Regions from separate parts of the Shewanella sp. SM21 genome, predicted to be linked through region 1. Evidence: predicted binding sites of a transcription regulator. Region 1 holds the regulator's gene; the other holds the start of a gene.

Evidence for each region. The regulator LexA, encoded in region 1, represses DNA repair genes until DNA is damaged. The targets are predictions, from matches to a motif close to TACTGTATNNNNATACAGTA.
Region 2: a site for LexA is predicted at 8,826-8,845, ahead of recN (DNA repair protein RecN). Genes of this name have one in related genera too.

Annotation. Positions count from the first base shown of each region.
Region 1 is NZ_JAKKRL010000005.1:85,110-97,219, reverse strand. Features, by position in the region: gene L5L94_RS08110 (COX15/CtaA family protein) at 1-357, opposite strand, end outside; gene L5L94_RS08105 (hypothetical protein) at 357-902, opposite strand; gene L5L94_RS08100 (SURF1 family protein) at 993-1,757, opposite strand; gene L5L94_RS08095 (DUF2909 family protein) at 1,756-1,974, shown strand; gene L5L94_RS08090 (cytochrome c oxidase subunit 3) at 1,979-2,854, opposite strand; gene L5L94_RS08085 (cytochrome c oxidase assembly protein) at 2,851-3,432, opposite strand; gene ctaD (cytochrome c oxidase subunit I) at 3,434-5,026, opposite strand; gene coxB (cytochrome c oxidase subunit II) at 5,036-6,571, opposite strand; gene L5L94_RS08070 (cell division inhibitor SulA) at 6,975-7,487, opposite strand; gene lexA (transcriptional repressor LexA) at 7,484-8,104, opposite strand; gene plsB (glycerol-3-phosphate 1-O-acyltransferase PlsB) at 8,265-10,688, shown strand; gene mtr (tryptophan permease) at 10,688-11,944, shown strand; gene L5L94_RS08050 (VOC family protein) at 12,093-12,110, shown strand, end outside.
Region 2 is NZ_JAKKRL010000004.1:48,704-60,813, forward strand. Features, by position in the region: gene glyA (serine hydroxymethyltransferase) at 1-484, shown strand, start outside; gene nrdR (transcriptional regulator NrdR) at 773-1,222, shown strand; gene ribD (bifunctional diaminohydroxyphosphoribosylaminopyrimidine deaminase/5-amino-6-(5-phosphoribosylamino)uracil reductase RibD) at 1,329-2,507, shown strand; gene L5L94_RS06365 (riboflavin synthase) at 2,558-3,214, shown strand; gene ribBA (bifunctional 3,4-dihydroxy-2-butanone-4-phosphate synthase/GTP cyclohydrolase II) at 3,310-4,413, shown strand; gene ribE (6,7-dimethyl-8-ribityllumazine synthase) at 4,544-5,023, shown strand; gene nusB (transcription antitermination factor NusB) at 5,035-5,439, shown strand; gene thiL (thiamine-phosphate kinase) at 5,518-6,474, shown strand; gene L5L94_RS06390 (phosphatidylglycerophosphatase A) at 6,490-6,984, shown strand; gene recN (DNA repair protein RecN) at 7,137-8,795, opposite strand; gene L5L94_RS06400 (AEC family transporter) at 8,924-9,886, opposite strand; gene L5L94_RS06405 (LysR family transcriptional regulator) at 10,186-11,085, shown strand; gene L5L94_RS06410 (DUF3319 domain-containing protein) at 11,107-11,340, opposite strand; gene L5L94_RS06415 (YjaG family protein) at 11,483-12,082, opposite strand; gene barA (two-component sensor histidine kinase BarA) at 12,057-12,110, opposite strand, start outside.

The DNA.
Region 1 (12,110 bases):
CATGCCTAGCGCTCCTTGAAAGAGGATCAGCAGCACTATGATGACCGGTAACTTTTTGGGTGCTTCAGGTGTTTTTAAGCACAAAATTAAGATGAACAACACCAGTAAGCCAAGTCCGCCTGCGATATATCTGTGGATCATTTCCAGCCAAGCTTTCTCTGGATTGATATCGTGATCTGGGAATATAGTTTGCGCATGGGCGATTTCATGGTCTTGGGTGGGCACTTTAATATGGCCGTAGCAGCCTGGCCAATCGGGGCAGCCAAGCCCTGCATCCGATAGACGGGTGTAAGCGCCCATTAAAATCACCAATAGGGTAAAGACTAAGGTTAAGCGTAGGATCCAAGTTAGTTGCATCAATCTACCCTCGACAGTTTTAACAACTTACGCAGATCCGCAATCAGCGCCTTGCCTTGAGCTAAATGTGCTTCTTTGCCCTGCACTTGAGGGTAGCGCAGGACTAAGCTGCCTAAGGGATCGACTATGATTAGCTGCTGTTCATCTAACCATTTGCTTAAGTCTGCATTGGCGGGGCGAGTGTTGAAGTGAAAGGCGCTTAAGGCGTTAAGATCGCTGTCGGGATGGGTGAGGATGAGCGGTTCTACTCGCGCCTGATCTGGCCCTAACGCTGTGTGGCTTTGGCGCAAAATATACAGGCGTTCGCGGCAAGTATCGTTGCATTTGGCGGGCAATAAATACAGTAGTTGCCATTCTTTGGGATTAGAATTTTCAACCCCAAGGCTGGCATAACTGGTTTCGGGACTGATCAGCTCGCCATGATTGGTGGCACCGCCATGGTATAAATTCAGGCTCAGCACTAGCTTAGCAATCACTACGGGGGCAATAAACGCCAGCAGTAATAGCCCTAATGCTTTGTGTTTAGATTTATTCTGGGAGTTCATGCTTGCTCCTCTCATTCAAATTATCCCTAATTTATTGTTTTATATTTATTTAGTTTTATTAGTGTCTTGCTAAGTATGGTACGAATTTCCCTATTTGCTCCTTGAGTTTGCGACTGTTTGGGCGCTATGGCGTTTTACATATTTAATCCCTTGCCACAGCATTAGTCCTGCAAATACGGCTGCCATCGAAAACCACTGCAACGCATAGCCCCAATGTTTTTGTGCTGACAGTGGGAAAGGTTGCCAAGGATGGGGCAATGTGAGGGAAGGTAATTGCTCTGGTTGCAACACGACAGGTAACACTGGGTGCCCTAATACCTTAGCCATTTCGGGCATATTTAAATTTTGAAAGCGAATACTTGTCCCTGTTTCTGCCATTAAAGCTTGGCTCAAGGGATTGATTTGCTTTTGATAAAGCCTGCCTTCGATATTTAATGCCCCGCTTAGGGGAGTGATGTGGGGTAACTCATCCCGATGGGAGCCTGCGGCAACAAAGCCTAACTCGACCAGCAACCAAGGTTTTTCAACTTCTACTTGCAATGGTTGGAAGGCTAAATAGCCCACTTGACCTTGATAGATTTGATTATCCAGCAGCCAGATTTGTGAGCTTGCGGGAGTGGCGCGTACTTGCAGTCGATAACCCGTTACGCCTTCTTTGCCGACCTTGAGTTGGAGCTGCTCAAAACTTAATGGCAGCAAAGCTTGCCTTGCTTCCATTTGGGCTAAAAGCGTCGTTTTATCTTCACCACGGGCTAACTGCCATAAACCCAACTTGACCAATATAGTTAATACAGCCACAGTCAATATCAGTAGAAAAACCGTTAATTTATTCAGCAGAACATGAGGATATTGTATGAATAGCCTGTTCATTTTTAAGTTGGTCTTAGTTCTGCTGTTGCTATTCATCATTTTTAATCTAGGTCGCGCCTTGTTTATTATGGTGAAAGGTGATGAAAAAGTGCCTATGAGCCGTTATCTTGGTCGGCGAGTGATTTTCTCCGTGCTCGTTATCTTGTTATTGCTGGTGGCCTTAGGGACTGGGCTGATTAGCCCCAATCCCACACCTTACTAAAGCACTAGAGAACGTAAACGAAAATAAACAAACACAGCCAGACCACATCCACAAAGTGCCAATACCAACTCCCCGCTTGGAACGCAAAATGTTTATCTGCGCTAAAGTGCCCCTTCAACACTCTGAAAAACAACACGAATAAAAAGAGAGTCCCCAGAGTGACATGCATGCCGTGAAAGCCAGTTAACAGGAAGAAGGTGTTGCCATAAATCCCAGAGGTTAGGGTGAGTCCCATTTCCCGGTAGGCATGCATATATTCTTCTGCCTGTAAGGCAAGGAAACCCATACCCAAGAGTATGGTGATACCAAGCCAGAGAGTAATGGCAGAACGTTTACCTTTTTCTAGGCTGACATGGGCGAAATGTAAGGTAACTGAGGAGGTTAGCAGTACGATAGTGTTGATTAATGGCAGTCCAGTCCATGGCATAGCTTGGGTTTTAGTGCCATCTGGCGTAGTAATGAGCGGCCAAATAGCTTCAAACTGAGGCCAGAGTACTTCGTGGGTCATGGCATTATTCGATGCGCCACCGAGCCAAGGCACTGCGAACATGCGGGCATAAAATAGTGCCCCGAAAAAAGCCCCGAAAAACATAACTTCCGAAAAAATAAACCAGCTCATACCTTGGCGAAACGATCGATCCATTTGGCTAGAATAGAGCCCTGCCATCGACTCTTGGATCACGGTTCTAAACCAACCTACCAGCATGAATAGGATCACAGCTATCCCAACCAGCAGCACATAACCGCCACCGGATGCACCTGATTTCAACTGTTGCACGAAAAGGCCTGCACCAGAGGCGATTAAGAACAAGCCAATGGCACCTACAATAGGCCAGACACTTTGGGATGGAACGTAGTAAGACTGATGTTTCGTTGTCATTTTGCAGCTCCTTGCTCTATGGCAGACGCTAACTGCTTGTCGGTAATGTCGTAGAGAGTGTAAGAGAGGGTCAGAGTATGGATAGACTCAGGTAACTGAGGATCCACATAGAAAATGAGCGGCAGCTCAGCGCTAGTGTCCGCCGCTAAGGGTTGTTGATTAAAGCAAAAGCATTCTGTTTTATTAAAATAAGCGGCACCTTGGCCGGGCGAAACTGAAGGTATCGCTTGGCCAATAGTTGCTTTAGCGGACATATTGCGCGCCAAAAATGCCGTATGGATTAGCTCGCCAGGGTGAACTTCGAGCCGTTTGGTTTGTGGCGCAAATGTCCATGGCATGCCTGTTTGTACCTGAGAAATAAATTCCACAGTCACTATTCGGCTTGTATCTACTGTGATTGCTTGATAACTACTCGCGGTATTGGAGGGTTTTCCATTGATACCGAGTTGCTCGCACAACACATCGTAGAGCGGCACCAGCGCGAATCCAAAGCCAAACATGCCAATACAGCCTATAACTAACATGCTGATAAGTTTACGATTTGACTTAGATTTATCTTGCTGGTGTTGGGTTGCCATTTCATTTCACCTCAGGTGGTGTCGTGAAGGAGTGGTAAGGCGCAGGGCTTGGCAATGTCCACTCTAAACCCTCGGAACCTTCCCAAGGTTTAGCGGGAGCTTTTTCGCCGCCACGGATGCACTTAATTACTAATACTAAGAAAATCAATTGCGATAAGCCGAAGGCGAACCCACCAATCGAGACGATTTGATTAACATCGGCAAATTGAATCGAGTAGTCAGGGATACGCCTTGGCATTCCTGCCAGCCCAAGGAAATGCATCGGGAAAAATAGCACATTGACTGAAATCACCGAGCACCAGAAATGCCATTGTCCCAGTCGTTCGTTGTACATGTGTCCCGTCCACTTAGGTAGCCAGTAATAGGCCGCTGCCATGATGGAGAAAATCGCACCAGTCACGAGCACATAATGGAAATGTGCCACAACAAAATAAGTATCGTGGTACTGGAAGTCGGCGGGTGTAATGGCGAGCATTAATCCCGAAAAACCGCCAATAGTGAAGAGTATGATAAAGGCTACAGCAAACAGCATGGGCGCTTCGAAACTGAGTGAGCCGCGCCACATAGTGGCAACCCAGTTAAACACTTTCACCCCAGTTGGCACTGCAATCAACATAGTGCAATACATGAAAAACAGCTCGGCAAACACTGGCATACCTGTGGTGAACATATGGTGCGCCCACACGAGGAACGACAGAATTGCAATACTAGCCGTAGCATAAACCATGGATGCATAGCCAAATAAGGGTTTACGACTGAAGGCTGGGACTATGGCAGAGATGATGCCAAAGGACGGCAAGATCATGATGTAAACTTCAGGGTGGCCGAAGAACCAGAAAATATGCTGGAACATCACAGGATCGCCGCCGCCCGCCGCATCGAAGAAACTCGTGCCGAAAAACTTATCGGTCAGCACCATAGTCACTGCGCCCGCGAGTACGGGCATAACTGCGATCAGTAGGAATGCCGTGATAAGCCAAGTCCAGACAAACAATGGTAACTTCATCCATGTCATGCCTGGCGCGCGTAAATTCACTATGGTCACAATCACGTTGATCGCGCCCATGATCGAACTTATCCCCATGATGTGAATAGAAAATACAAAGAGCGCCGTGCTATCTGGGCTATAAGTTGTTGATAGTGGTGCGTAGAAGGTCCAACCAAAGTTAGGTCCGCCACCTTCCATAAACAGCGAACTGAGAAGAATAGTAAAGGCGAAGGGGAGTATCCAAAAACTCCAGTTATTCATCCGTGGCAGCGCCATATCTGGCGCCCCTATCATCATCGGGATCAGCCAGTTAGCTAGCCCTGTAAAGGCCGGCATTACCGCGCCGAATACCATGATCAACCCATGAACAGTTGTCATTTGGTTGAAAAAGTTGGGCTCGACCAATTGTAATCCAGGTTGAAAGAGTTCAGCGCGGATCACCATGGCCATAGCGCCACCGGTTAAGAACATAATGAAGCTGAACCATAAATACAAAGTACCTATGTCTTTATGGTTGGTGGTTAGCAGCCAGCGCATGATGCCCTTTGGCGCACCATGATGATGGTCATCATGGGCTGCGGTTTGATCTTGAGTCGTAGTGCTCATCATTATCCCCTACTGTCCATGACTTGCGATATCAGCAGGTTGCACTGTATCGCCGGTATTGTTACCCCAAGCATTGCGTTCATAGGTAATGACTGCTGCAAGTTGCTGTGGGCTAAGCTGTTTGCCAAATGCCTGCATAGCCGTGCCCGTTTTGCCGTGCATCACAATATCGATGTGATTGGCGACTGGTCCAATGGCGATAGCACTACCCACTAGCGCGGGGAAGGCGGGTGGTATTCCTGCACCTGTCACTTGATGGCAGGCAGCACAGAAGGTCGCGTAGACAGTTTCACCTTCGGCCATGAGGGCGTCATGGCTGAGTGTGGGGAGGCTTGCGGGATCGACTGCAGCTGAGACGTCTTTTGCAGGAGCGGGTGTCGGGGTTGTACTGCTTGGTACCGCGGCGGATGTTTGTGCAGAATTGCCGTTCATGTACTCGTTGACGTCTTTGGCTTGCACTGCATCGCCAGTATTATTGCCCCAAGCATTACGCTCGTAGGTAGTCACTGCCGCGATTTCTTGTGCAGTCAATTGTTTACTAAACGCTTGCATGGCTGTACCCGTTTTACCGTTGAGCACAATTTCAAGGTGGCCGCTGAGCGGTCCCGTTGCAATCGGGCTACCTTTAAGGGGCGGAAATACGCCTTGCAATCCTTCGCCATTGGGCTGGTGGCAGGCTGCGCAGTGCCCGAGGTAAACTTGTTCGCCTAGAGTCATCAACTCTTCTTTACTTAGGGTTTGTGATAAAGCGGCTTGAGCGGCTTCAGCCGCAGCACCTGCGGCTTGTTTTTGCTCTGTGACCCAAGCCTCAAACTCGGCTTCGGGTAAGGCTTGTACTACGATAGGCATAAAACCATGGTCTTTACCGCAGAGTTCGGCGCATTGACCACGATAAATGCCGGGTTTGTCGATGCGAGTCCAGGCCTCATTGATAAATCCAGGGTTGGCATCTTTCTTAATGGCAAAGGCGGGTACCCACCAAGAATGGATGACATCCTCTGAAGTCATCAGAAAGCGGATTTTGCGGTTTATCGGTAGAACGAGCGGTTTATCGACTTCCAATAGATAGTTTTCACCCTTGGTTTCGGTGCCTTCGATTTGTGCTCTGGGTGTTGTCAGTATGCTATAAAAATCAATATCTTGATCGAAATAGCTGTAATGCCATTTCCATTGGGACCCCGTCACTTTTACGGTGAGATCGGCGTTACTGGGATCTTCCATTGCGATTAAAGTTTTTGTCGCTGGAATCGCCATTAAGATCAAAATGATAAATGGCAGAATCGTCCAAGCGATTTCAACTTTAGTGCTTTCGTGAAAGTGGGACGCGACAGCGCCTTTGGATTTTCTGTGGTTGATCATGGCGTAAATCATGACGCCAAAGACCACTAGGCCTATTGCGCAGCAGATATACAAGATGGTCATGTGCAAGTGATAAACCTTGCCACTGATCTCGGTCACGCCAGGGGTCATGTTGAACCGCATGTCTGCGGCGGTCAACGGTGGTGCGAAAAGCACCACGAGTAAACAATACAACAATTGCTTCACAAGACTTCTCCTCTGCCAATTGCGAATAGCAACTACAAAGAAGAGCAACACAGTAAGTCTCAACTCTATGCAAACTCTTCAGTTCCCAAAAAAGCTTTTTTGACTTCAACGTGCGTTGGCGGCTGTTACTTTTAATCAAGTATTGTTACTGCTGGTAATTAGCCACGCTGGCACATACTGCTGAAATAAATCTGTTCTCTATTTTTAGTGGCGCTTCGAGTTCGATAAATACTCGATTCATTGACCACGGAAGGTGATATATCATCACCGACTTAACCAACCATACTTGCTGTTTAAATATTGATCAAGATCACTTATTTATCTAATTATCTGAAAAATTGCCAAAAAAAAGCCTCACATTCATAGGTGAGGCGGCTTTCAAGGTAAAAAATTAAATGAATATTTAGTGTACAGCGCTAAAAAAAGATTGCTGACCGAAGAGATTGCCTTGCTCAATACGTACGTCTGCATGTAAGTGACTGTTTACGTCTTCAAGCACTATGCCCATAGCTCGGGCACTTTTAGCCACGATTTGTAGGCGTCGATTATCCCGCGCATCTAATGATTGAGTCCAAGTAATGACTGCACTGGACGTACCACTTGTCAGGGCTTTTTCCATCGCCCACAGGGTTTCGACTTCATCTTTAGCATGTACCAGCAAAACTCTATCCATACGCACACCTGCACTGGCGAGCATTTGCTTGTAGCCAATACTTGGTGGGTTGATGAGCACTAACCAACGGCCCTGTTGGCTTAACTGAGCGAGTTGTGCACTCAGATGAATTAATTCTTGGCGACCTTGAGTCTTAGTTGGCATACAGGCGATAGGCGCATGGTGCCAGTCATAGTCGGCATCACGGACTTCATCGAGCCACAAGCCCGGATGGCGGGGGGCATTGCCAAGTAGTTTATTCATAGCCAATCTCCATTACGGATCACACCGACGGCGAGTCCTTCAATTGTTAAACTTTGGAAGCCTAAATCCACTTTAATCGGGGAGTAATCTTCATTTTCGGCATGTAGATAGACTACATTACCTTTTTTTTCGAAACGTTTAACAGTGACATCGTCATCGACTCTAGCGACAACCACTTGACCATTTCTAGCTTGTTCTACTTTATGAACTGCCAGCAAATCACCTTCGAGAATACCGATATTTTTCATGCTGTCGCCCTTTACTCGCAGTAAAAAATCGGCGGCGGGATGAAACATGCTTGGGTCGACTTGGTAGTACTGTTCAACATGTTCTTGGGCGAGGATAGGTTCACCCGCGGCCACTTGGCCGATGAGCGGTAAACCTGTTTCAGTCAAATCTTCGATTTCCGCAGGCAGACGAATGCCTCGAGATGTGCCTGGCATGATCTCAATGCAGCCCTTTTTTGCCAACGCTTTAAGATGTTCTTCAGCCGCATTGGCGCTCTTAAAACCTAAACGGGTTGCGATTTCTGCCCGAGTGGGTGGCATGCCAGTATCGGCAATATTTCGTTTAATTAGCTCTAAAATTTCAGCTTGGCGTGGCGTCAAAGGTCTCATGGTGTTTCCTGTTTTTCTATACAGTTACTGTTAGTATATACAGTATTATTTGCAGCGCAAGTATTAACCACTTTTTAGCTATGTTGGAGAGAATTAGCGAATATTGCCCATAGTCTGGTATTCTATCGGGCTAGTAAACGCACTTAATTGCATAAGAATAATGCCTAAACACGACTCTCTTTGGTTGAAATCATTACGTTGGATCCAAAAACACTTAGTGCACACTATTGTGGTGCCTCAGGATCCCTTTGCCGATCTGAATCTGGATGCTTCCAGACCCCTTGTTTATGTGATGAAAACAGAATCCCTCAGTGACATCGCTGCTTTGAGCGAAATAACGGCTAAGTTAGGCTTACCAAGCCCTTATGAGCCTCTAGTGGCTAATGGTGTGACTGCGCCTCGGGTTGTCTGTCTTCAAGGACGTAAGCCACTGTTTGGCGAACGTGCTGGTAATGAGCCTTTCCTCGAATGCTTTATGCGTTTGTTAGCCGTGCATAAGGAACGTCCTGAATTGGATATTCAACTGGTGCCCGTGAGCTTGTATTGGGGTCGCACGCCAGGGAAAGAAGACGACACTATGAAGGCGGCCGTATTTGAGCGGGAAAACCCGACTTGGTTGCGCAAGTGCTTGATGATTCTGTTCTTAGGTCGACATAACTTCGTGCAGTTTTCGAATGCCGTATCCCTGCGTTACATGGCTGACGAACATGGCACCGACATGGGGATTGCCCATAAGTTAGCACGGGTTGCGCGCGTGCATTTCCGTCGTCAACGTAAGGTAATGACAGGGCCTGTGCTGCCAAACCGCCAAGCACTGTTTCATTCGTTACTCAAATCTGAGTCGCTGCGCAAAGCGATTCAAGAAGAAGCCGCCAGTAAAAAGATTTCTGAGACCCAAGCGCGCGAGACGGCTATTGAGTATCTCGATGAAATCGCTGCCGATTACTCAGACAGTTTAGTGCGTATTGCCGAGCGTTTTTTAACTTGGCTGTGGAACAAGCTTTACAGCGGGATCAACATTAAAGGCGCCGAGCAAGTTCGGCAGTTACACCACGATGGCCACGAGATTGTTTATGTGCCTTGCCATCGCAGCCACATGGATTACCTGCTGTTATCGTATATTTTGTATTATCAAGGCATGGTTCCGCCGCACATTGCTGCCGGCATTAACCTCAATTTCTGGCCCGCGGGACCTATGTTCCGTCGCGGTGGTGCCTTCTTTATCCGCCGTAGTTTTAATGGCAATAAGCTGTACACCGCAGTATTTCGTGAGTATTTAGATCAGCTGTTTGCTAAAGGTTATTCGGTGGAATACTTCTCCGAAGGTGGCCGTTCACGTACTGGCCGTCTGTTGGCGCCGAAAACTGGCATGATCGCCATGACGATGAACAGTGTGCTGCGCGGTATCGAGCGTCCAGTCACGCTAGTGCCTGTGTATTTAGGCTATGACCATGTGATGGAAGTGGCGACGTATCATAAAGAGTTAAGTGGTAAGAAAAAGAAAAAAGAATCTGTGTGGCAGGTGTTTGGTGCGATTCGCAAACTTGGTAATTTCGGCCAAGGTTATGTGAACTTTGGCGAGCCGATTACTCTGCAAAACTTCTTAAATGAGCGCGCGCCAAACTGGCGTACTGAGTTGGCCGATGATCCCGAGCAGAAACCAAGTTGGTTAACGCCAGCGGTAAACGTGCTGGCTAATCGGGTGATGACGCGTATCAATGATGCCGCAGCCGCGAGTTCTGTGACTTTGACTAGCTTAGTTTTACTGGCGACAGATCAAAACGCCTTAGAACGTAGTCTGCTGGAGCGTCAGCTTGATTTGTATCTGACCCTACTCAAAAAAGTGCCTTACACTTCTTATACATCTGTTGCCGAAGGTGATGGTAAGCATTTAGTGCAGCAAGGTTTAGAGCTGAACAAGTTTGTTGTTAGTGCCGATCCTTTAGGGGAAATAGTGTCTATTGAAGCGAGTCAGGCTGTGTCTATGACTTACTATCGTAACAATATCATTCACTTATTTATTGTTCCTTCATTAATTGCGAGTTGTTTAACCCATAATGAACAGATCCTGCGCCAGCAAGTGGTTTCAATCGTTGCCGATTTTTATCCACTGCTAAAAGCCGAACTCTTCATGGGAATTAAAGACTTACCAGCCTATGTTGAGCAAGTGCTGGATTTCCTGATTGGGCAAGATTTAGTGGTTGAGACTGATACCTTAACTGTCGTGCCTGAGCACTCAAGCCAATTATTGTTGTTAGCCAGTTCAGTGAGTGAAACTCTGCAACGCTACGCTATTATTTTCAATCTGTTAGCGAACAGACCTAAAATGGAGCGCTCAGAACTTGAGTCTGAGAGCCATTTACTCGCCCAGCGTTTAGGGGCTTTACATGGTATTACCGCGCCTGAGTTCTACGATAAAAAACTCTACGGTACTTTGAGCGTGAAGCTTAAAGAATTGGGATATCTGGCGGATAGTGAAGATAAGTCCAATATCAATCGCATACGAGATCAGGCCAATAGCTTATTACGTCCGTCAGTGAGACAAACGATAGTGGCGAGTGTCACCGCGGAGCACACAGTTTAATGGCAAATCATATGAATGCGGCTAAGCATAAGCCCGCAGGTAAGTCCTTGCTCGGTGGTGCCATGATTATTGCTGGCACGACCGTAGGTGCTGGGATGTTTTCTCTGCCGGTGGTCGGTGCAGGTATGTGGTTTGGCTATTCGATTTTGATGTTATTGGGCATTTGGTTTTGCATGTTGATGTCGGGTTTATTGTTGCTCGAAACCAATTTACATTTCGAACCCGGTGCTAGCTTCGATACCTTAAGCAAGCAAACTCTTGGGCAGTTTTGGCGGATAGTGAACGGCGTTTCTATCGCTTTCGTGTTGTATATTTTGACCTATGCCTATATCAGCGGCGGTGGTTCGATTGTGAATCACAGCTTGCAGGGCATGGGAATTGAGTTACCGCAAAGCGTGGCAGGGCTGGTGTTCGCCATAGTATTAGCGAGCATAGTGTTGATCAGTACTAAAGCCGTGGATCGGATTACCACGATTATGCTCGGCGGTATGATCATTACCTTCTTCCTCGCGATCGGCAATTTATTGATCGAAATTGATGTGACTAAGTTGCTCGAACCCGATGGTAATAACCGTTTTTCACCTTATCTGTGGGCGGCGCTGCCCTTTGGTCTCGCCAGCTTCGGCTACCATGGTAACGTTCCCAGCTTAGTGAAGTATTACGGCAAAGATTCCTCCACCATTATCAAGGCGATTTTCGTCGGCACCTTTATCGCGCTGGTGATTTATGCCTGTTGGTTAGTGGCGACTATGGGTAATATTCCCCGCAGCCAGTTTATCGACATTATTGCCCAAGGCGGCAATATGGGGGTGTTGGTGGGCGCTTTGTCTGAGGTGATGGCGAGTAGCTGGTTAAACAGTATGTTGACCCTGTTTGCTAACTTAGCTGTGGCTTCATCTTTCTTAGGGGTGACCTTAGGTCTGTTCGATTATCTTGCTGATTTGTTTGGTTTTGATGATTCACGCTCTGGCCGAATGAAAACCGCGTTAGTGACCTTTGTGCCGCCAACGATTTTAGGATTACTGTTTCCCGACGGCTTCTTAGTGGCGATTGGCTTTGCGGCATTAGCGGCAACTGTGTGGGCGGTAATCGTCCCGGCGCTGATGGCCTATAAATCGCGGCAGTTGTTCCCCGATAGCACAGGTTTTAGAGTGATAGGCGGTACACCGCTGATTATTCTTGTGGTGTTATTTGGCATAGTCACAGGTGCATGTCATCTGCTCGCGATGGCAAATTTACTGCCGCAATATTCCTAATTTGTTGTGATGATTTAAGCCCTCTATGTGAGGGCTTTTTTGTCTTTAGTGGTTGAGTTTTGTCTTGCAGATCTTTTTAACCTGAATACTGGACAGAAATACAAACTCAGGCTTAACTCGAATGATTGTTAAGACAAAGGAGCCGATAATGAAAATGACTCAGTAC
Region 2 (12,110 bases), on a different contig from region 1:
CCCAGGCGGTCAAGGTGGCCCATTGATGCACGTTATCGCAGGTAAAGCGGTTGCGTTCAAAGAAGCCCTAGAGCCAGAATTTAAAGTGTACCAACAGCAAGTGGTTAATAACGCTAAAGCTATGGTTGAAGTGTTCCTTGAGCGCGGTTACAAAATCGTCTCTGGCGGAACCAGCAACCACTTAATGCTAGTTGACCTGATTGGTCGTGACTTAACGGGTAAAGAAGCCGATGCCGCTTTAGGTAGCGCTAACATTACTGTGAACAAAAACTCAGTGCCAAATGACCCACGTTCACCCTTTGTGACCTCAGGTGTGCGTATCGGTACGCCAGCCATTACGCGTCGCGGCTTTAAAGAAGCGGAATCGAAAGAGCTGACGGGCTGGATTTGTGACATCCTTGATGATGCGAACAATCCTGCTGTGATTGAACGTGTGAAAGGCCAAGTATTGGCACTTTGCGCACGTTTCCCTGTTTACGGCTAATTTGCCTATGCATCTACGCTTAGTAGATGAAGGGCCGAGATTGATCGCCGACTGACTTGATACTTATCACATCAGGTACTTAGCATCAGGCACTTAACATCAAGTAGTTAACATTAGGTTGTTAAGCTCAGGTAGTTAACCTCAGCCCATAAATAGGATAAAATCCCATGGCCGCATCTTGCGGCCATTTTTATTGGTAACATCTTAGGCTTAAATCCATTGCGTTTGACTGAGATTTAACAGGTAAAGCCATTAACGCTTTACCACCATTCACTGGCAGGAGGCTCAATGCATTGTCCATTTTGCAGCGCGACAGATACTAAAGTCATCGATTCCCGATTAGTGGCAGAAGGCCACCAAGTGCGCCGTCGCCGAGAATGCACCGAATGTCATGAAAGATTTACCACCTTCGAAGGCGCCGAATTAGTCATGCCTAGGGTGATTAAGCGCGATGGTTCACGCCAACCCTTCGATGAAGAAAAACTCCAAGGTGGCATGTTGCGCGCCGTTGAAAAACGCCCCGTATCTATGGATGAAATCGAGCAAGCACTCAGCAAAATCAAGTCGACTCTGCGCGCCACGGGAGAGCGGGAAGTGCCGTCAGAAATGGTCGGTAACTTAATGATGGAGCAATTGATGAGCCTAGATAAAGTCGCCTACATTCGTTTCGCTTCTGTGTACCGTGCCTTCGAAGACGTGTCTGAATTTGGCGAAGCCATCGCCAAACTGCAAAAGTAGTCATTGAGTTTTGTCGCCGACAAGGCAGACGTGCAGTTGCTAACAGCATGAAAAACAGATTTTATAAGACTGGTGAAAGCCGAAACCTTTAACAACAGGGTTGAACATGAGCTTGAACATAAGTTGGTCCGTACTCGATACCCAAATGATGAGCCGCGCGATTCAATTGGCGCGCAAAGGCTTTTACACCACGAGACCCAATCCCAGTGTGGGCTGCGTTATCGTTAAAGATAACCAAATCATTGGTGAAGGTTATCATCAAAAAGCGGGTGAACCCCACGCCGAAGTGCATGCGCTACGTATGGCTGGCGAACGCGCCCGCGGCGCAACGGCCTATGTCACTTTAGAGCCCTGCAGCCATTATGGCCGCACGCCGCCCTGCGCCTTGGCGCTGATCAATATTGGCGTTAAACGCGTAGTCGTGGCGGTGGAAGATCCTAATCCGCAAGTAGGTGGTCGCGGTATTCAAATGCTGCGTGACGCCGGTATTGAAGTGGATGTGGGATTACATCGCGATGAAGCCTATGCCTTGAATTTAGGCTTTATGAAGCGCATGGAATCGGGTTTACCCAGAGTCACAGTCAAATTAGCCGCGAGTCTCGATGGTAAAACCGCGCTGTCTAACGGTGTGTCTAAATGGATAACCGGTCCAGAATCTCGTCGCGACGTGCAGCGATTACGTTTACGTTCCTGCGCGCTAGTCACGGGGATCGAAACCATATTGGCAGACGATCCTTCGCTCAATGTGCGTTATCAAGAGCTTGGTGGCTTAAAAGACAGTCTAACCGAAGCGCAACTGTTGCAGCCATTAAGGGTGATACTCGACAGCCGCGCCCGTTTGCCGTTATCCGCCGCCTGCTTAGCTATCGTATCGCCGATACTCTTGGTCTCGACCGTGGCTTATCCTGCAGAGTTTCAAACACAATTGCCCTCCCATGTGAGTTGCCTCGTGTTACCTGCAATTGCAGGTCGCGTCTCATTGCCTGAACTATTAAGCTATTTAGGCCAAAGCTGTAATCACGTGTTGGTGGAAGCGGGTGCAACCTTAGCGGGCGCATTTTTAGCAGAGGGGCTTGCCGATGAGTTAGTGCTGTACCAAGCGATGAAAATCCTCGGTGGGTATGGGCGTAATCTGCTGCAATTGCCCGATTATCAAACCATGGCACACATTCCTGCACTAATTTTGGTAGATGAGCGCAAATTAGGGCCAGATACCCGTTTAACTTTGAGCGTTATGCTTGATACCTCTTTATCTAAATCGAATTGGAGCAAGATAACCGTTTAACCTTGAGTCTTATGCCTTATTACTTCTTTATTTAATTAAGTGAGTTAACCATGTTTACTGGGATTATTGAAGCCGTTGGCACCCTGCGCAAACTGGAGCGTAAAGGCGATGATATTCGTCTTACCGTGGCGAGCGGCAAACTGGATTTAAACGATGTACGTCTAGGCGACAGCATTGCCACTAACGGTGTGTGCTTAACGGTTGTGCAGCAATTAGCCGACGGTTATGTGGCTGATGTCTCTGCCGAAACCGTGAGTCTAACCGGCTTTGCTCACTACAAAGTGGGCACTAAGGTGAATCTTGAAAAGGCCGTCACCCCAACCACACGCTTAGGCGGCCACATGGTCAGTGGCCATGTGGACGGTATTGCAACGGTTGAGCAACGCTTAGTGCGTGGTCAAGCCATCGAGTTTTGGTTAGCCGCACCCGCAGAGCTTGGGCGTTATATTGCCCATAAAGGTTCCATCACCATTGATGGCGTGAGTTTGACGGTTAACGAAGTGGACGGCAGTCGATTCCGCTTGACCATAGTGCCGCATACCGCGGGGGAAACCACGTTAATCGACCTGCAAGCGGGCGATAAGGTGAATATCGAAGTGGATTTAATCGCCCGTTATCTTGAACGCTTGATGAATTATGATGGCAAAGACAGCAAGAGCGGTGGCGTCACCATGGAAATGTTAGCCCGTGCCGGCTTTGTGCGTTAGTGCACAGGAGCAGATTATTTAACTTAAGCTTATCGGCAGCTTAGGTTATTTAGGTATAGAATTTCATAATAACAGCAAAATCATAAGGTCCTACAATGGCGCTGCACAGTATAGAAGAGATCATCGAAGATATTCGTCAAGGCAAAATGGTTATTTTGATGGATGACGAAGACAGAGAAAACGAAGGTGATTTGATCATGGCGGCCGAAATGGTCACGCCAGAAGCGATTAACTTTATGGCGAAATATGGCCGTGGGCTTATTTGCCAGACCATGACTAAAGCCCGTTGCCAGCAGTTAAATCTCCCCTTAATGGTGACGAATAATAACGCCCAGTTCTCGACTAACTTTACGGTTTCTATTGAAGCGGCAGAAGGTGTGACTACCGGTATTTCGGCCCACGATCGCGCTGTAACGGTGAAAGCGGCTGTGGCTAAGGAGGCTAAAGCGTCTGATTTAGTGCAACCAGGGCACATCTTCCCGCTAATGGCACAGGACGGCGGCGTATTAACCCGCGCAGGCCACACTGAAGCTGGCTGTGATTTAGCCCGTCTTGCGGGACTTGAGCCATCGGGCGTTATCGTTGAGATTTTGAACGAAGACGGCACTATGGCACGTCGCCCAGATTTAGAGATCTTCTCCGAGTTGCATGGCATCAAAATCGGCACTATTGCGGCTTTAATCGAGTATCGCAACACCAAAGAAACCACGGTTGTGCGTGAAGCTAAATGCAAACTACCGACCCGTTTCGGCGAGTTCGACATGGTGACCTTCAGAGACACTATCGACAATCAACTGCACTTTGCCTTAGTCAAAGGTGAGGTGAAAGAAGATTGTTTGGTGCGCGTGCATTTGCAAAATACCTTCAACGATTTACTCCACTCAGAGCGCGATCAGCAACGCAGCTGGCCACTCGAAAAGGCGATGGAGCGTATTTCTGCAGAAGGTGGTGTATTGGTTTTACTCGGGAATCAAGAACATCCCTGTGAAATCCTTTCTAGGGTGAAAGCCTTTGAAGCTGAAGATCAAGGCCAAGCGCCTGCTTCTGCAAAATGGCAGGGGACGTCGCGCCGTGTGGGTGTTGGCTCGCAAATTCTCGCCAGCCTTGGTGTGACTAAGATGCGTCTGCTCAGTTCGCCTAAACGCTACCACTCACTTTCAGGCTTTGGCCTTGAAGTGACTGAGTATGTGGCGGACTGAAACCCAAAGTTACACTGAAGTAAAATTAACAATTTCTGATAATTTGCATAGGGCTCTGGGCAATTGGCTGTGATATCATGTCGCCACTTTTCGCCCCGAGCTGGGTGCTTTAGCTAAATTAGGTAAGATAATGAACGTAGTTCAAGGTAATATCGAAGCGAAAAATGCCAAAGTTGCGATTGTAATTTCGCGTTTCAACAGCTTTTTAGTTGAGAGCTTGCTTGAAGGTGCACTTGACACGCTGAAACGTTTTGGCCAAGTCAGCGACGACAATATCACTGTTGTCCGTGTACCAGGTGCGGTTGAGTTGCCGCTAGCTGCGCGTCGCGTAGCTGCCAGTGGTAAATTCGACGGTATTATCGCATTAGGTGCGGTGATCCGTGGTGGTACTCCTCATTTTGATTTTGTTGCAGGCGAATGTAATAAAGGTCTAGCTCAAGTTGCTTTAGAATTTGATCTGCCTGTTGCTTTCGGTGTTTTGACCACTGATACCATTGAACAAGCGATTGAACGTTCAGGTACCAAAGCGGGTAACAAAGGCGGCGAAGCTGCTTTAAGCCTGCTTGAAATGGTCAATGTTCTGCAAGAACTTGAACAACAGTTGTTATAGTAGGAAAAATAATGAAGCCTTCTGAGCGCCGCAAGGCCCGCCGTTTAGCCGTTCAAGCCATCTATTCATGGCAACTAAGCGGGAATAATATTGCCGATGTCGAGCATGAGTTTTTAACTGAACAAAGTCTCGACGGTGTTGATGTAGCTTATTTTCGTGAGCTATTTTCAGGCGTTGCAACGAAGAAAACCCAATTGGATGAGCTGATCATCCCGCATCTGGAACGCCCGATTGATGAAGTGTCTCCAGTAGAGAAAGCCATAGTTCGTTTAGCGACCTATGAGCTGACTTTCCGTAAAGATGTGCCATACAAGGTCGCGATTAACGAAGCGATTGAGTTGGCAAAAGCTTTCGGTGCGGACGAGAGTCATAAGTTTGTGAACGGACTGCTCGACAAACTGGTTGCACGCAAGTAATAAAGACAAACGGTATCTTAGGATACCGTTTTTCATTGCTAACAAAGGTGGCCGATGTAAGTCGTGCCAAACTGTACAGTGAAAGAATTCCAATTAATTGAATGTTATTTTAGCAACCGCGGCCCCACTCGCCGTGATGTGAAGCTTGGCATCGGTGACGATTGCGCTTTAGTGCAACCTGCAGAAAACAAGTCGATCGCTATCTCCTGTGATACCTTAGTTGAAAATGTCCATTTCTTCCCCGATATGCCTCCCGCTGCCTTAGGTTACAAAGCTTTAGCGGTAAATTTATCTGATCTGGCTGCCATGGGCGCTGAACCCGCGTGGATGACGCTTGCCTTAACACTACCCGAAGTCGATGAGACTTGGCTAAGTGGTTTTAGTGAAGGTTTATTTGAAGCGGCCGATTACTATGGCATCGCCTTAATTGGCGGCGATACGACTCGTGGTCCACGGGCTATTAACATCACAGTGCACGGCCAAGTCCCACAGGGTAAGGCACTCACGCGTCATGGTGCTAAAGCGGGTGATTGGATTTATGTCACGGGCACGCTCGGAGATTCGGCCTTAGGTCTGGATATCATTCGCGGCGCGCAACAGGCCAGAGCCGAGCATAAAGAATTCCTGATTAATCGCCATTATCGTCCAACACCAAGAGTCTTAGCGGGTCAAGCTTTGCGTTCGCTTGCCTCCAGTGCAATCGATCTTTCCGACGGGTTTATCTCGGATATCGGTCATGTGCTTAAGGCTTCGGCAGTTGGTGCTGTGGTGGATGTTAATTGCATCCCGCTTTCACGCGCGATGCAAGATACCGTCAGCGAGGAGCATGCCTTAGGTTATGCGCTTACGGGGGGCGAAGATTATGAACTGCTGTTCACCGTTCCTGAAGCGCAAAAAGGTGCGCTTGAGACAGCGTTGAGCCATGCAGGAGCAAAGTTTGTTCGCGTTGGACAAATTTGTGCAGGTAGTAAGCTCAAGTTGCAACTTAATGGTGAGCCGTTTACGCCGCCGTATCACGGTTTCGAGCACTTTTAAGCGAAGAGCATGTTAATGAAATGGTTGTCAAAGGATCAGGTGCTAACGCGCCTGTCATTAAAAAATCCTGTCCACTTTTTGGCACTCGGTTTCGGTAGCGGGCTCGCCGCTAAAGCGCCTGGCACCTTCGGTACTTTGGCCGCAGTTCCCCTCTATTTATTGATGGCGCCATTACCGCTCACTTGGTATATCGGCTTAACCTTATTGAGCGCATTTGCGGGATTTTATATCTGCGGTAAAGCCGCTCAAGATATGGGTGTTCACGATCACGGTGCGATTGTGTGGGATGAAGTGGTTGGGCTACTGATCACTATGATAGCGGCACCAGCAGGTTGGGGTTGGTTGTTAGTCGGCTTTGGTCTATTTCGCTTTTTCGACATCATCAAGCCTTGGCCTATTCGATGGCTCGATGCCAAAGTTCATGGTGGCTTTGGCATTATGATTGACGATGTCTTAGCGGGCGTGTTTTCGTTTATTTGTCTGCAAGGGCTAGTCTGGTGTGTTAGCTAACATTATCGCTAACCTAACATGATAGTTAACCTGACATGTTAGTTAGCATGACCAACAACTAATTCTTAGCTTTGATATAGCCCCTTAGCTTGTGATATAGAGTGTGTAGATTCAAGCGGTTAGCGATCTCATTCGTTATCTGATTCATACTACTATTGCAGCAGTTCCCTTGCGTTCGCGAGGGTATTGCTGGTGATAGTATCGCCACCTAACAGTCTTGCAAGCTCTTGGATACGCTGCTCACGATCGAGCGATTTCATTGTGGTCTCAGTACTGCCTGCCTTATTAAATTTATCGACAAACATGTGTTGATGACCATTGCCCGCAACTTGCGGCAAGTGAGTCACGCACAGTACTTGGGTCGATTCCCCTAAGCTGCGTAACATGCGGCCCACCACTGCTGCGGTGGGGCCGGAAATCCCGACATCCACCTCATCGAAAATTAATGTCGGTGTGGCAACTTTCTTCGCGGTAATCACTTGGATCCCTAGCCCTATCCGTGAGAGCTCACCGCCAGACGCGACTTTCGAAATCGGTTGCAAAGGTTGGCCAGGGTTAGTGGTTACCATAAATTCGATATTGTCACTGCCATTGGCTGACATTTGCTCGGGGTGGAAATTGACTTCGATCGTAAATTTACCCTTAGGCATATTCAGTTCGTGGATTGACTGAGTCACCAGTTTGTCGAGTTCTTTAGCATAGCGGGCACGGCTTTGGCTGAGCTTTTGCGCATTGCTAAGATAAGCGGCTCTACTTGCCTCGACTTGAATCTGAATTTCTTCAAGTTTACTTTCATCACTGTCTAAGGTGCTTAGCTCAGCCTTTAATGCTAAATGATGCTCGGCCAGTTTATTCGGGCTAACATGATGCTTACGCGCCAGTTGCATGGCTTTTGATAGCCGTTCTTCTAAATAGGCAAAGTGGGTTGGATCGAGTTCAAGTTTACTCAAATAGTGCTGTAATTCGCCTGCACTTTCTTGCACTTGGATTAAGGCATCATTGAGCATAGTGTTGATATTGCTTAATGCGGGATCGTAGCTTTGCAGATCTTCGGCGAGGGAAACGACTCGGTTGAGTAGCGACTCTATATTGTTCTCTTCGCCCTCTGTGAGTATATCTAAGCTCGCCTGACAGGTATCAATCAACTCAGTGCCATTAGCCAGACGTTTGTGCTCTTGCTCAATCTCATCGAACTCATCAACTTTAAGATCAAACTCATCGAGTTCTTCTACTTGATATTGCACTAATTGCTTACGGGCAATACGTTCATGCTGGGAGGCTTCGAGTTGTTTTAGATCGGCCTCAATTTGCTTGCAGCGTTGAAAGCTAGCGGCAACCGTATCTATAAGCAATCTGTGGTTGGCATAACTGTCGAGCAGGGTGAGTTGATGTTCACTTTTTAACATTGCATGGTGCGCATGTTGACCGTGAATACCGATAAGCAACTGACCCAGTAATTTTAGCTGCGTCAGCGGCACTGGATTCCCATTGATGTAGGCGCGTGAACGGCCATCGCTACCAATAGTCCGACGTAGAATGCACTCATCATCGAGTTCAAGATCGTTATCTTCTAACCAACGTTTCGCCAGTGGAATATCATCCAAGGAAAAGCGGGCGCTGACCTCGGTTTTATTGGCTCCGGGACGAACACTGCTGGCATCGGCGCGATTGCCTAGGCATAGGCCTAGCGCATCGATGGCAATCGATTTACCCGCACCGGTTTCACCTGTGATGCTGGTCATACCGGGGCGAAAATCCAGTTCTAAAAAACGGACGATAGCGAAGTTATTAATGCTGAGTTGGCAAAGCATAGTGAATTCCTGTCGAAAAACATACCAAACCACTGTATTGATAAACAGTATATACTGATTTTATATACAGTAAAGTGGCTTGGGTGAAAAATCGACATTATCGACAGTAAATATTTTTAATTAACTGATTATCCATAGGTTCTTACTAAGCTTTCTAAGATAGGTAAACTGAAGAAAGTGACTAAGGTGCCAAATAGAATGCCTTGAGCACTGGTTGAAGCCTGAGTGTTATAACGCTGGGCGAGTAAGTACACGCTAGCCGCGGTGGGCAGTGCGCTCAAGATCACGCCCATGATCAGGTAGTCACCACTTACTCCAAAACGGTTAAGCATAAAGTAGACGAGTGCAGGTTGGATAGCTAACTTGAAGAGGTTGATAAGGCTCAGTTCGATAAAATTCTTGGGGCTAAATACGCTGCTATCTTTCTGGTAGCGCATCGCTTTGGCGAGTACCATGCCGATAGCAAATAGGGCGCAGGGGCTTGAGGTATTGCCTATTTGCTGGATCATTAGCGCCAGCCCAGAGGGCAGTTTTATCTCTAGCGCTGAAATGCCGACGCCAATCAAGCTACCAATAACGATAGGGTTTTTACCGACCGCCATCATCATTATGACTAAGGCGTGGTGTTGTCTTTGGGTGTTAGTGGCCAGTTCCATCGAGACTAAGGCGACGGCAAACATCAGCACGGATAATAAGCTGGCAATCGCGGCGGCAACTAAGGCACTTTGCTGCTGCGGGAATAAGATGATAAGCAGTGGAATACCAATAAATGCCGTATTACCAAAGGTGGCATTGAGGGCTCGAATAGCGGCAACCGCATGCTGTTTAGGGTTAGCAAGCAGCGAGAGCCCAAGGCAGACAAGATAAGTAATCACCATAGCCGTGCTGTAGCCCGCAATGAATCCCCATTGCAAAATTTCATCAATCGGCTGCTGGGCGAGGGCGATAAGCATGATCGCAGGGAACGCAATATAGTACACATACTGGTTTAGCACTTGATCCGTATTGACGGGCAAGAGTTTTAATTTTTGCACTAGTGTGCCGAGCAACATGATCCCGAAGACGGCAAACAGAGGGGTTAAAATGGTCATTTCCCTCACTCATCCTTACGATTAAATTTGAATAAACTCAGCCACCACCGTTATTTCTACTATCACTATGATTTTGGGTGGGCGCTTGCCTTTTTTATGTCACGTTAGAACCAGAACTAGCGCCAGCGCAGTAAAACTCGCCACAAAATAACATATCATTTCAGTCTAAGGCTATTGCGCTATGGTCGTATAAGTGGATTAATTGATGTTTAAAACACAATGACTTAGCGTACTCTGTGATTGTTGATGACTTTATATAGTGCCTAAAGTGGGCAGCTAGAACAGAATTAGGACATGCAATGAGTGATGATTTAAGCGCTGAACTACAACTTGTCTATCTTTTTGTGCATTTAGTCAATGCGGGCAGTTTTTCGCAGGCGGCGAAAGAGCTCGATATGCCCATCGCCACTGTGAGCCGCAAGTTAGCGAAGTTGGAAGAGAAGCTCGATAAACAGCTTTTTATGCGCAGTACCCGCAAGTTGCGACTGACAGAGGAAGGGCTGGCGCTCTTTCAACGTTACCAGAGCGTGGTTGCTCAATTCGATGAGCTGAGTGGGTTAGGCAGCGATAAACCCGAGGGAACCTTACGCATCGCCGCGCCGATTTCGATTATTTCCATCGTGTTTATTCAAGCATTGAATGAGTTTGGCCGTTTGTATCCTGATATCCGTTTGCACATTTCCCAGAGTAATGAGTTAGTCGATTTGATCGATAAAGGCATAGATGTGGCGATTGTTGGCGGGGCTCAGCCTGATTCTTCTTGGGTGTCGAGTACCTTAGGCGAGCTCGACTATTGCCTGTTTGCCACGCCAGAATACTTGGCTCAGGCACCTAAACTTGAGCATCCCGATGATCTTGAAGCCCATCAACTGATAAAAGTCTGGCCGCTGTTTAATTGGCATTTAAAGCATCCAAGCGGCGAGTCTTTTTATTTTAATGGCCCGACTAAGCTCACCCTCACGGACTTACACGGAGCGATTCAGGCTACTTTAGGCCATGGCGGGATCTTGTATGGTCCTGAACTATTTGTAAAACAGCAGATTAAAGAGGGGAAACTTAAAGTATTACTGCCGGAATGGATTGGCGAACAGAGGCGAATTTCGATTTTATATCATCAGCGCAGCCAGCAGCCGCTAAAGGTAAGAGTCTTTATTGAGTTTATGCAGTCAAAGGCGCCAGAGTTATTTTCTATGCGTTGATTTATTGAGGAGAACTGATTTTTAGCGTCTTTTAGGTTTTACGGTGTTTTTGCTCATAGTGTTTTGAGTTTGTTTTGCATCTTGCAGGCTGGAGCGTGTCGCGGGCAGTATGCCGAGTTCTAAGAAGTATCCCACTAAACGCCGCAGTTCGAATAAAGAACCGATACGCTGTTGATCTTTGATGGTCAGTTTCCAACTGTCGGTGCGTCCTTCGCTATTGGTTAAGATAAATCCTTGATAAACAATCTTTCTCATTGGAATAACTCAATCTTTATTGATGCTATTTATAGCAACTGGATATCTTTGACGGGATTCGTTGGTGAGGGTGTAAAACGATGATCCCTTTCTTATTCTGCATGGATAATAGGTGCTTGAGTAACCCCAAGCACCTCATCAGTTAAGCGACGCTGATACCGATATTTGATACGCCAGCTTCGATAATGTCTTTGCGTAAGCCTTTGACCAGTTCCGCTGTGATCTTCGGATTTTCTTCAATAATTTCCAGCAGAGAATTTTGTAATTCTTTCTCTTCTTCCATGACTTCATGGGCGAAAACGAAATCATCTAATGCTTCATCCACCAAATCGACATCGCTGATCGCTTCGATGTAGTTAGCCACTGTGCTGGATGATAATTTGCTGATATTGACTATGTCTTCTTCAATTTTGCCTTGAATTGCACCTAGTAAGGTCGATATTGCGACCACTGCGTCCATAGCAGGATAGACGCCATAGGCTTCAAAATCAGCAGGATCTGGGGTGTTATCTTCCAAGCGTTGCAGATGCACATCGACATTGAATTTCAGCTTGGAGTCGTACTGGGATTGCCACAATAGTTCTAATGCGGTACTCAACACAGTAGGATCGCCAAACTCACAGACTTCGGAAAACAGTTGATAGTTGGGCAACATACGTTGGCAAAGTGCTGTGGCAAAGAGTTGTTTTTGTGGCAGTGTTAACGCCTTAAGACGTTTAAAGAAGCCCGTTTTTTTGGTCATCTGTTATTTCCGCTGATAGCTGTGATAT